DNA from 2 places in the Clostridium beijerinckii genome. Region 1 is predicted to be linked to the other one. Evidence: a T-box and tRNA genes for the amino acid it is inferred to sense, from the RefSeq annotation. Region 1 holds a T-box; the other holds one or more tRNA genes.
The links. A T-box is a leader RNA that pairs with one kind of tRNA and senses whether it is charged. The one in region 1 lies ahead of pheS (phenylalanine--tRNA ligase subunit alpha), so its partner is inferred to be a tRNA-Phe.

Region 1 (4,442 bases):
AATTAGCTGGAATAGACATCAACAGAAAGATGTTATCTGAAATAGCTATAAATGATCCAAAAGCATTTACTGAATTAGTAGAAGTTGCTAAGAAACAATTAAATGCTTAGTACATAAAATGCGGCTTATGCCGCATTTTATTTTTATATTCAAATATAAATAATGATATTATTATTTTTCCATAATCCTATAGTTTTGAGGTGTAAAACTTTGATATATATAGAAAGTAAAGAAAATAATTTATTTAAGAATACAAAAAAGCTTAAAGAAAGAAAAAATAGGACTAAAACAAGTAGGTATATAATTGAAGGATTTAGATTAGTTCAAGAGGCATTTAAGGCAAAGGTCGATGTGGATTACCTAATTGTGACTGAAGATGCACGGGATAAGGTAGACGAATTTTTGAGCGAATATATAAATGATGAAATCAAGATTTATGAGATTTCTGGAAATTTATTTAAAGAGCTTATTTCTACAGAAAATCCTCAAGGAATACTTGCGGTTATAAAAATGAATACAATGGAATCGAAATTAGATGGAGATTTTTACTTGCTTTGTGACAAGGTACAAGATCCAGGGAATCTAGGGACTATAATAAGAACTGCACATGCAGCTGGAGTACAAGAAATTATATTAACAAAGGGTACTGTAGATATATATAATGAAAAGACAATTAGATCCACAATGGGATCTATATTTTATATTCCTATTCATTATGATGATGAGAATCTCTCTTTAGTAAAAGATTTAAAGGGAAAAGGTTTTAATTTAGTAGTAACATCCTTGGATACAGATAAAAATTTCTTTCAAGCAGATTTAAGAGGCAGGGTTCTCTTAACTGTTGGGAATGAAGGAAATGGAGTAAGTACAGAAGTATTGGAGATGGCGGATACTAAAGTTAAGATACCAATGCCAGGCAATGCAGAATCTTTAAATGTAGCAGTAGCTTCATCTGTTATAATGTATGAGAAAGTAAGACAAAATCAATTGTGATTAAATCTTATTAAAATAGGAAAGTATATTAATAGGTTCCTAGGAAAATTTGAAACTATTTAAGAATGAAAGTAGATTTGAATATTTCTAGGAATCTATATTAATATGAAAATATTTTAAAATGTATATATTTATCTATGTGAATAGAAAAATATATAAATATTTATAGGAAACATCTGGTGTTCAGAGTCTTTAAATTTAAAATAATCATGTTAAGATGAAATATTTAATTTAATTTGGAAATATGCTTATGAATATGGTATATTAGAAAGCAGTGGATTTATATATAAATTTTGAAAATAGTATTGATATTTTATATATTTATTTGTATAATGAGTTGTATTAATTGAACATTGAAAAACTGTGAATGAGAGAGTAGATATTAGAAAAGTTTTAAGGGAGAGAAGGTCATAGACTGTAAGCCTTCTTAAATAATATAATATTGAAGTTCGCTCAGGAGTTCTAGCTGTGAAATTTATAGTAGTAGCTAGCGGCAAGAAGAGTCGTTAATTAAATTGAGTTGGGTACTTTTTTTTAGTTCCAATTAGGGTGGTAACGCGGATAATTCGTCCCTTTTTATGAGGTGGCGTTTTTTTTATGCAAAAAAGTCTTTTCGATTGCCAATTTACAATAAACAATTTTGAAAGAAATATTTCTTATATAAGGTGCAATCAAATAAAGCTTTATTTGGAGTTTTCTATAATTGAACACTGAAAATTGTGAATTGTGAATTGTGAATTGTGTATTGACGTTATTGAAAGGAGAAACAATGATGAAAGAAAAACTTAAAGAATTACAAGAACTTGCGTTAAGCAAAATTGAAGCTGTTAAAACTAGCAGCGAATTAGAAGAAATTAGAGTTAAGTTCTTAGGGAAAAAAGGGGAGCTTACTACAATATTAAGAGGTATGGGGAATCTTTCTCCAGAAGAAAGACCTATTGTAGGAAAATTGGTTAATGAAGCTAAAGCTGTTGTTGAAGAAAAATTAGAAAGCGTATTAAAGGCTATTAAAGATAAAGAAAAGGCTGAAAAGCTTGCAGGTGAAACTATAGATATTTCTCTTCCAGGAAGAAAGAAAGTTATAGGAAAGAGGCATCCGTTAGATTTGACTCTTCAAAGCATGGAAGAAATTTTCGTTTCAATGGGGTTCACAATTGAAGATGGACCTGAAGTTGAATATGATCATTATAATTTTGAAGCTCTAAATATACCTAAGGATCATCCGGCTAGAAGTGAACAGGATACTTTATATATAAATGATAATATAGTACTTAGAACTCAGACTTCACCAATTCAAGTTAGAACTATGGAAAATCAAAAGCCACCAATAAAGATGATTTCCCCTGGTAAAGTATATAGATCAGATTCAGTAGATGCTACACATTCACCTATATTCTATCAAATGGAAGGATTAGTTATAGATAAGGGAGTTACATTTGCTGATTTAAAAGGAACATTAGAATTATTTGCAAAAAAAATGTTTGGAGACAAGGTTCAAACTAAATTCAGACCACATCACTTCCCATTTACAGAGCCATCTGCTGAAATGGATGCAACATGCTTTGTATGTGGCGGTGAAGGTTGTAGAGTATGTAAAGGCAGCGGTTGGATAGAACTTTTAGGCTGTGGAATGGTTCATCCAAATGTTCTTAGAAACTGTGGCCTTGATCCAGAAGTTTATAGTGGATTTGCTTTTGGTTTTGGTGTTGACAGAATGGTAATGCTAAAGTATGGAATAGATGATATAAGATTATTATATGAAAGTGATATGAGATTCTTAAATCAATTCTAAAAGCTTAATTTTATTTAAGATTTAAGAATTTAAGAATTTAAGAATATACATTCTTAGGAATATTTATTCTTTAGAATATTACCATATATATTCTAAAGATATACACCTTAAAAAAAGCAGCTATGCTGCAATTAAGAACTTATTAACTTGAAAAAAGCAGCTATGCTGCAATCAAGAACTTTTGAAACTTAAAAAAAGCAGCTATACTGCAATTAAGATTTTTTGAATATTAAAAAGGGTGTAGCTATTCTACCAATTAAGAACTTTTGCACATGTAAAAATGAGGGGGAGTGAAGAAATTGGATTAAAATAAGATGCTATACCCAGCAATAAAAGGAGGAAACAAAATGAAAGTACCATATAATTGGCTTAAAGATTATGTTGATATAAATGTTAGTCCTAAGGAATTAGGAGATAAATTAACTCTAACTGGTTCACAACTAGAAGAACTTGTTATCCAAGGAGATGTAATTCAAAATGTAGTTACAGGAAAAATTACTAATATTGAAAAACATCCTGATGCAGATAAGTTAAGCATATGTCAAGTTGATATAGGAAGTGAACAAATACAAATAGTTACAGCAGCAACGAACATGAAAGAGCAAGATGTTGTGCCGGTTGCTCTTCATGGTTCAACACTTGCCGACGGAACTAAAATAAAAAAAGGAAAACTTAGAGGAGTAGTATCTAATGGTATGTTCTGCTCAGAAGAAGAATTAGGTACAGCTGGAGATGAGCCAGTTCATGGATTGATGATCTTACCTGCTGATACTAAGCTTGGAGTTGATATCAAAGAAATTTTAGGATTAAATAAAGCAATTCTAGATTTTGAAATTACTTCAAACAGACCTGACTGTTTAAGCATGGTAGGTATGGCGAGGGAAACAGCAGCAGCGCTTAGAACAACTTATAGAATGCCAAGTTTAGAGTATGAAACTAAAAATTCAAAAAATATAAATGAAGAGTTAACTGTTGAAGTTAAAGATACTCTTTGTAATAGGTATATGGCAAGAGGAGTGAAAAACGTTAAAGTTCAGCCATCACCAGGTTGGATGCAAGAAAGACTTCTTGAAGCTGGTATAAGACCAATAAATAATATAGTTGATATAACAAATTTTGTTATGCTTGAAACTGGTGAACCAATGCATGCTTTTGATAAAAGAGAAATTGCTACGAATAAAATAGTAATTGAAAGAGCAAATCAAGGAGAAAAGTTTACAACTTTAGATGAAGTAGAAAGAGAATTAGATGATTCGATGCTTTGCATTAAAGATGGAGAAAATATTATCGGTCTTGCTGGAATAATGGGTGGTTTAAACTCAGAAATAAAAGAGGATACTACAGAAGTTGTTTTTGAATGTGCGAATTTTGATGGAACTAACATAAGAGTAAACTCAAAGAAATTAAATCTAAGAACAGAAGCTTCTGGAAGATTTGAAAAAGATATAGATCCTAACTTAGCTGAAATTGCATTAAATAGAGCATGTAGCTTAATCTGTGAATTAGATGCCGGAGAAGTTATGGAAGGTACTATAGATGTTTACAACAACAAGAAAGAAGTATCAACTGTAACTGTTGATTCAAATTGGGTAAACAGCTTCCTTGGAACAGATCTTTCTAAAGAAGAGATGAAGAGATGTTTAGATAGTGTTGACTT
Region 2 (4,442 bases), 1.4 Mb from region 1:
TGGGAGACTGGGAAACTAGGGCGTCAGCCTTGGTGGAGTCGTTGTTGGGATACCACCCTGATAGTATTGAAGTTCTAACTGGATGCCATGAAACTGGTGACAGGACATTGTTAGGTGGGCAGTTTGACTGGGGCGGTCGCCTCCTAAAATGTAACGGAGGCGCCCAAAGGTTCCCTCAGAACGGTCGGAAATCGTTCGAAGAGTGTAAAGGCAGAAGGGAGCCTGACTGCGACACCTACAAGTGGAGCAGGGACGAAAGTCGGGCTTAGTGATCCGGTGGTACCTCGTGGGAGGGCCATCGCTCAACGGATAAAAGCTACCTCGGGGATAACAGGCTGATCTCCCCCAAGAGTTCACATCGACGGGGAGGTTTGGCACCTCGATGTCGGCTCGTCGCATCCTGGGGCTGAAGTAGGTCCCAAGGGTTGGGCTGTTCGCCCATTAAAGCGGCACGCGAGCTGGGTTCAGAACGTCGTGAGACAGTTCGGTCCCTATCCGTCGCGGGCGTAGGAAATTTGAGAGGAGCTGTCCTTAGTACGAGAGGACCGGGATGGACTGACCTATGGTGTACCAGTTGTTTCGCCAGAAGCATAGCTGGGTAGCTAAGTCGGGAAGGGATAAACGCTGAAAGCATCTAAGTGTGAAGCCCACCTCAAGATGAGATTTCCCATAGCATAAGCTAGTAAGACCCCTTGAAGACTACAAGGTTGATAGGTCAGAGGTGTAAGTATGGTAACATATTTAGCTGACTGATACTAATAGGTCGAGGGCTTGACCAATATAATCAAGTTGTAAATACATTAAAGAAACTGTGTGCAATTTTGAAAGAACAAAGTTTTTTCAAAAAGGAATAATTACAGTAATAGATTCATGTAAATGTAGTATAAGCGTAAACTAAGAGTCTTTTTTCAAAGGAAACTCGACTCACATTCGTTCGCTGAGTGCTAATTTACACGAAATCGAAGATTTCTGTAAATTATGCATCTCGTGATGATGGCATAGAGGTAACACTCCTTCCCATTCCGAACAGGAAAGTTAAGGTCTATAGCGCCGATGGTACTGCATGGGAGACTGTGTGGCAGAGTAGGACGTTGCGAGGTAATATGGCTCGATAGCTCAGTCGGTAGAGCAGAGGACTGAAAATCCTCGTGTCACTGGTTCGATTCCAGTTCGAGCCACCATAATACGGCTCAGTAGCTCAGTTGGTTAGAGTGCCGGCCTGTCACGCCGGAGGTCGAGGGTTCGAGCCCCTTCTGAGTCGCCAATTTAATTTAAATATGCTGGCATGGCTCAACGGTAGAGCAGCTGACTTGTAATCAGCAGGTTGTAGGTTCGATTCCTATTGCCAGCTCCATTTAAATGAAACTTAATATGGCTCCTTGGTCAAGCGGTTAAGACACCACCCTTTCACGGTGGTAACAGGGGTTCGATTCCCCTAGGAGTCACCAAGTTGAAAAGTAAGTTCTAGTTTATCTAGGACTTATTTTTTTAGATTATAATTAATCATGTTTATACGACATGAAGAGATAGATACAAGGATGCATATCGGAAAAAGAAAATCTAGAACTTTACCAATGGAATGCTGAATTGGAATATTTGCTATTTCAACCTAAAAATTAAGAAATCCTCGATAGTAATTTTGAGGATTTCTTAATTTTTGGTTTAACTCAACATTCAATTTCAAGCTTATTGTTGTATATGGTAATTTAACTCATATTTCGCTGAATGCTATGCATTTCAGTGAAATATCTTTTCTTTATTTAAAGTTTGGAATAATATATATCTATATGTGAATTATTCCATAGTAAATTTCTAAACTATCCCTAATGGAATCATTATTAAATTTTTTGAAATATATACTTGTTAAATAGCATGTCCAACAAAAATACTTTCATCCAAACCTAAATAATTCAATATCTGCCGTTGATTATCTTTTAGTGGTTTTTGAAACTTTCTTATACAATTGTTATTAACTTTAATTACTTGTATAGGCACATACTCAAAGATACCCATTATAGCTTTTAAACTCGGCTTGGACATTTTTATTTTTCCAGGTCCAAGTATAATCGTATTATCTTTCTTCATCTCACGTCTGACTACATGTTCCATTACTGATAAAATCATTAAACCAATAAGTATCATGTATGTTAAGGCTTCAACTCTTTTGGGAGTTTTTACAAAAAGGTCATCTATAAACTCTGGTGCTTTTAGCTGCTGAAACTTTTTCTCTACGCTGCTTTGAGTTTTGTATTCTTTCAGCATTTCTTCACATGAAATATCAGAATCATTACTTGCTAAGATGAAAGTACACTCTCTTTCAATTGCTGCTTCAATTTTTGAATCTTCACGGTTAATTTCTAAATTAATAGTATATTCATATTCCTTTTGTGAATCCTTATTATCAGCTTTTTTACGCTTACGTTTTTCATTCATTTCAATATTCAAATTAACAGAATGGTATTTTAATTTTTTCCCTTTAGTCTTTAAAAACTCTTCTATTTCTTTTTGTGAATCTGCTTCGCACGCGAAGCTACGCTTGGAAAATACTTTGATTTTTTTCTCTAATTCGGCATATTCTTTTTCTGCATGCCTAGAAATAGTTTTCCTTTTGGTTTCTTCAAGAGTGAAGGAATAACAGACTGCCAGTTTAACTGGAATCCCCTTATATTCTGATTTATAATCTAATACTTGATATTTAACTTTTTTACCTTGGGCATTTTCAAAAATAACATCTTTTGTTAACTGTCTTTCACTAAAAAATTTACCAATATAGATTTTAGACATATTTGTTGTTTCAGGAGCTCTTGTTATAAATTTTATATCTCTACCATTTGCTTTATTAATATTTTCTTCTGTAAAAAATGCACTATCTGCAACATAGTAGAATGAATCTTTACTAGTTTTGGATTTTTTTAAAATTTCATCAACATCATCTATAGCGTCATTATTATAAGTTTTATCATCTGTATTACCCGAAAGAACTTTTGCGTCTACAACTATACCGTTAGCTGTTCCAATTCCAATTTTTATTTGTTTCTTATCATTTCTTTTATCTTTACTATATCCATAATCAATTGATATTTCATCTATTTTACCTTCTTCTGTTTCATACTGGCCCCACATTACCTTTGAGGTAGTATCGTAATTAATATTCTTTATACTCAATCCATACGTAGCGAAAGCAGTCATACTTATTTCAGAAAAAATTTTTCTTGGACCAGCTTCATGAAAATTATCAAGAAAACAGCCAAATCTATCATCTGTAAGATTATGAGGCTTCGCATCGCTGTTAAATGTCCCTTCAATATCAATATGTTCAAAATACTCATCCATAAGATATAATGGTCGTCTTGAATGACAAAGATTTGCTAACATCATTTGAGCCATTATCCCATAAGCTATATCAGGCTTTCTCCCATTTTGTTTAGTCAAATATTGATCAAAGATGTTGATAACTCCTAGTTTCTTACACATACCTGCTACAAGCGTCGCTTTTCCATGGCTATATGCTTCCATTTCAATATTTTCCAATAACAACTCTTTATCCATTCCAATCCCCCCATTAAATATTATTTGCATACCGTAATCATAATAATTTTTAGTCAAATAATATAGTGAATAGTTGAGGTTAAATAGGAAAAATTAGTTAGGCGGAATATGAGATTTAATTCAACATTCAATTTCAAGCTTATTGTTGTATATGGTAATTTAATTCAACATTCAATTTCAAGCCTTTTGCTGTATATGGTAAATTGATTTTTTCCATTTTCTTTAGAACTGTATAATGCTATATCTGATTTATGAATTAAAGATTCTAAAGTATCTCCATGTTTAGGGTAAAAGGCAACACCGATGCTTGCAGATACAGTTATCTCAGTATTGTTGCCAATATATGTAGCATTGAGGTTATTGCATAAAATGCTAATTTTATCTTTAATAAATGAAATAGAATGACTTGGTTTAAATACACAAAATTCATCTCCACCAAATCTTGAAATAATAACATCTGTACCGTTAAAGACGTCACAAATTTTATTTGCAGTATCCTTTAGAACTTCATCACCCACCATATGTCCTAAATTATCATTTATAGCTTTAAAATTATCTAAATCTATAAAAATCAGCATACAGTTATCATTTTTGTTATCCTTAATATAATTTTTAACTTTTTCATAAAATGTAGATTTATTATATATTTGCGTGAGCTGATCATATTCAGATCTTAGCTTTAGCATAGAATGTTCTTTTACAATATGGTCAATATCAGTAATTTTACCTATTACTCTGACAATCTTATTATCTCTTTGTATATAGTTTAGTTTTAGTTCACACCAAAGATAGTCCCCATCACTCTTCATTAGCCGTATTTGCTTTATAATGGACTGTTTGTTTAAAGCTTTCATATCATCGGTGATTTTATTAACTAATATCTTATCATCGGT

Region 2: it has a tRNA-Phe gene. The T-box ahead of pheS (phenylalanine--tRNA ligase subunit alpha) is inferred to sense a tRNA for this amino acid. The anticodon was not compared.

What each region holds. Positions count from the first base shown of each region.
Region 1 covers NZ_CP144906.1:1,828,147-1,832,588, forward strand. Annotated here, with positions in the region: gene rplT (50S ribosomal protein L20) at 1-110, shown strand, start outside; gene PZA12_RS08550 (TrmH family RNA methyltransferase) at 211-993, shown strand; T-box leader at 1,348-1,570, shown strand; gene pheS (phenylalanine--tRNA ligase subunit alpha) at 1,766-2,785, shown strand; gene pheT (phenylalanine--tRNA ligase subunit beta) at 3,133-4,442, shown strand, end outside.
Region 2 covers NZ_CP144906.1:3,225,557-3,229,998, reverse strand. Annotated here, with positions in the region: rRNA gene PZA12_RS14895 (23S ribosomal RNA) at 1-779, shown strand, start outside; rRNA gene rrf (5S ribosomal RNA) at 984-1,100, shown strand; tRNA gene PZA12_RS14885 (tRNA-Phe) at 1,106-1,181, shown strand; tRNA gene PZA12_RS14880 (tRNA-Asp) at 1,188-1,264, shown strand; tRNA gene PZA12_RS14875 (tRNA-Thr) at 1,280-1,354, shown strand; tRNA gene PZA12_RS14870 (tRNA-Glu) at 1,374-1,448, shown strand; gene PZA12_RS14865 (IS1634 family transposase) at 1,864-3,549, opposite strand; gene PZA12_RS14860 (sensor domain-containing diguanylate cyclase) at 3,714-4,442, opposite strand, start outside.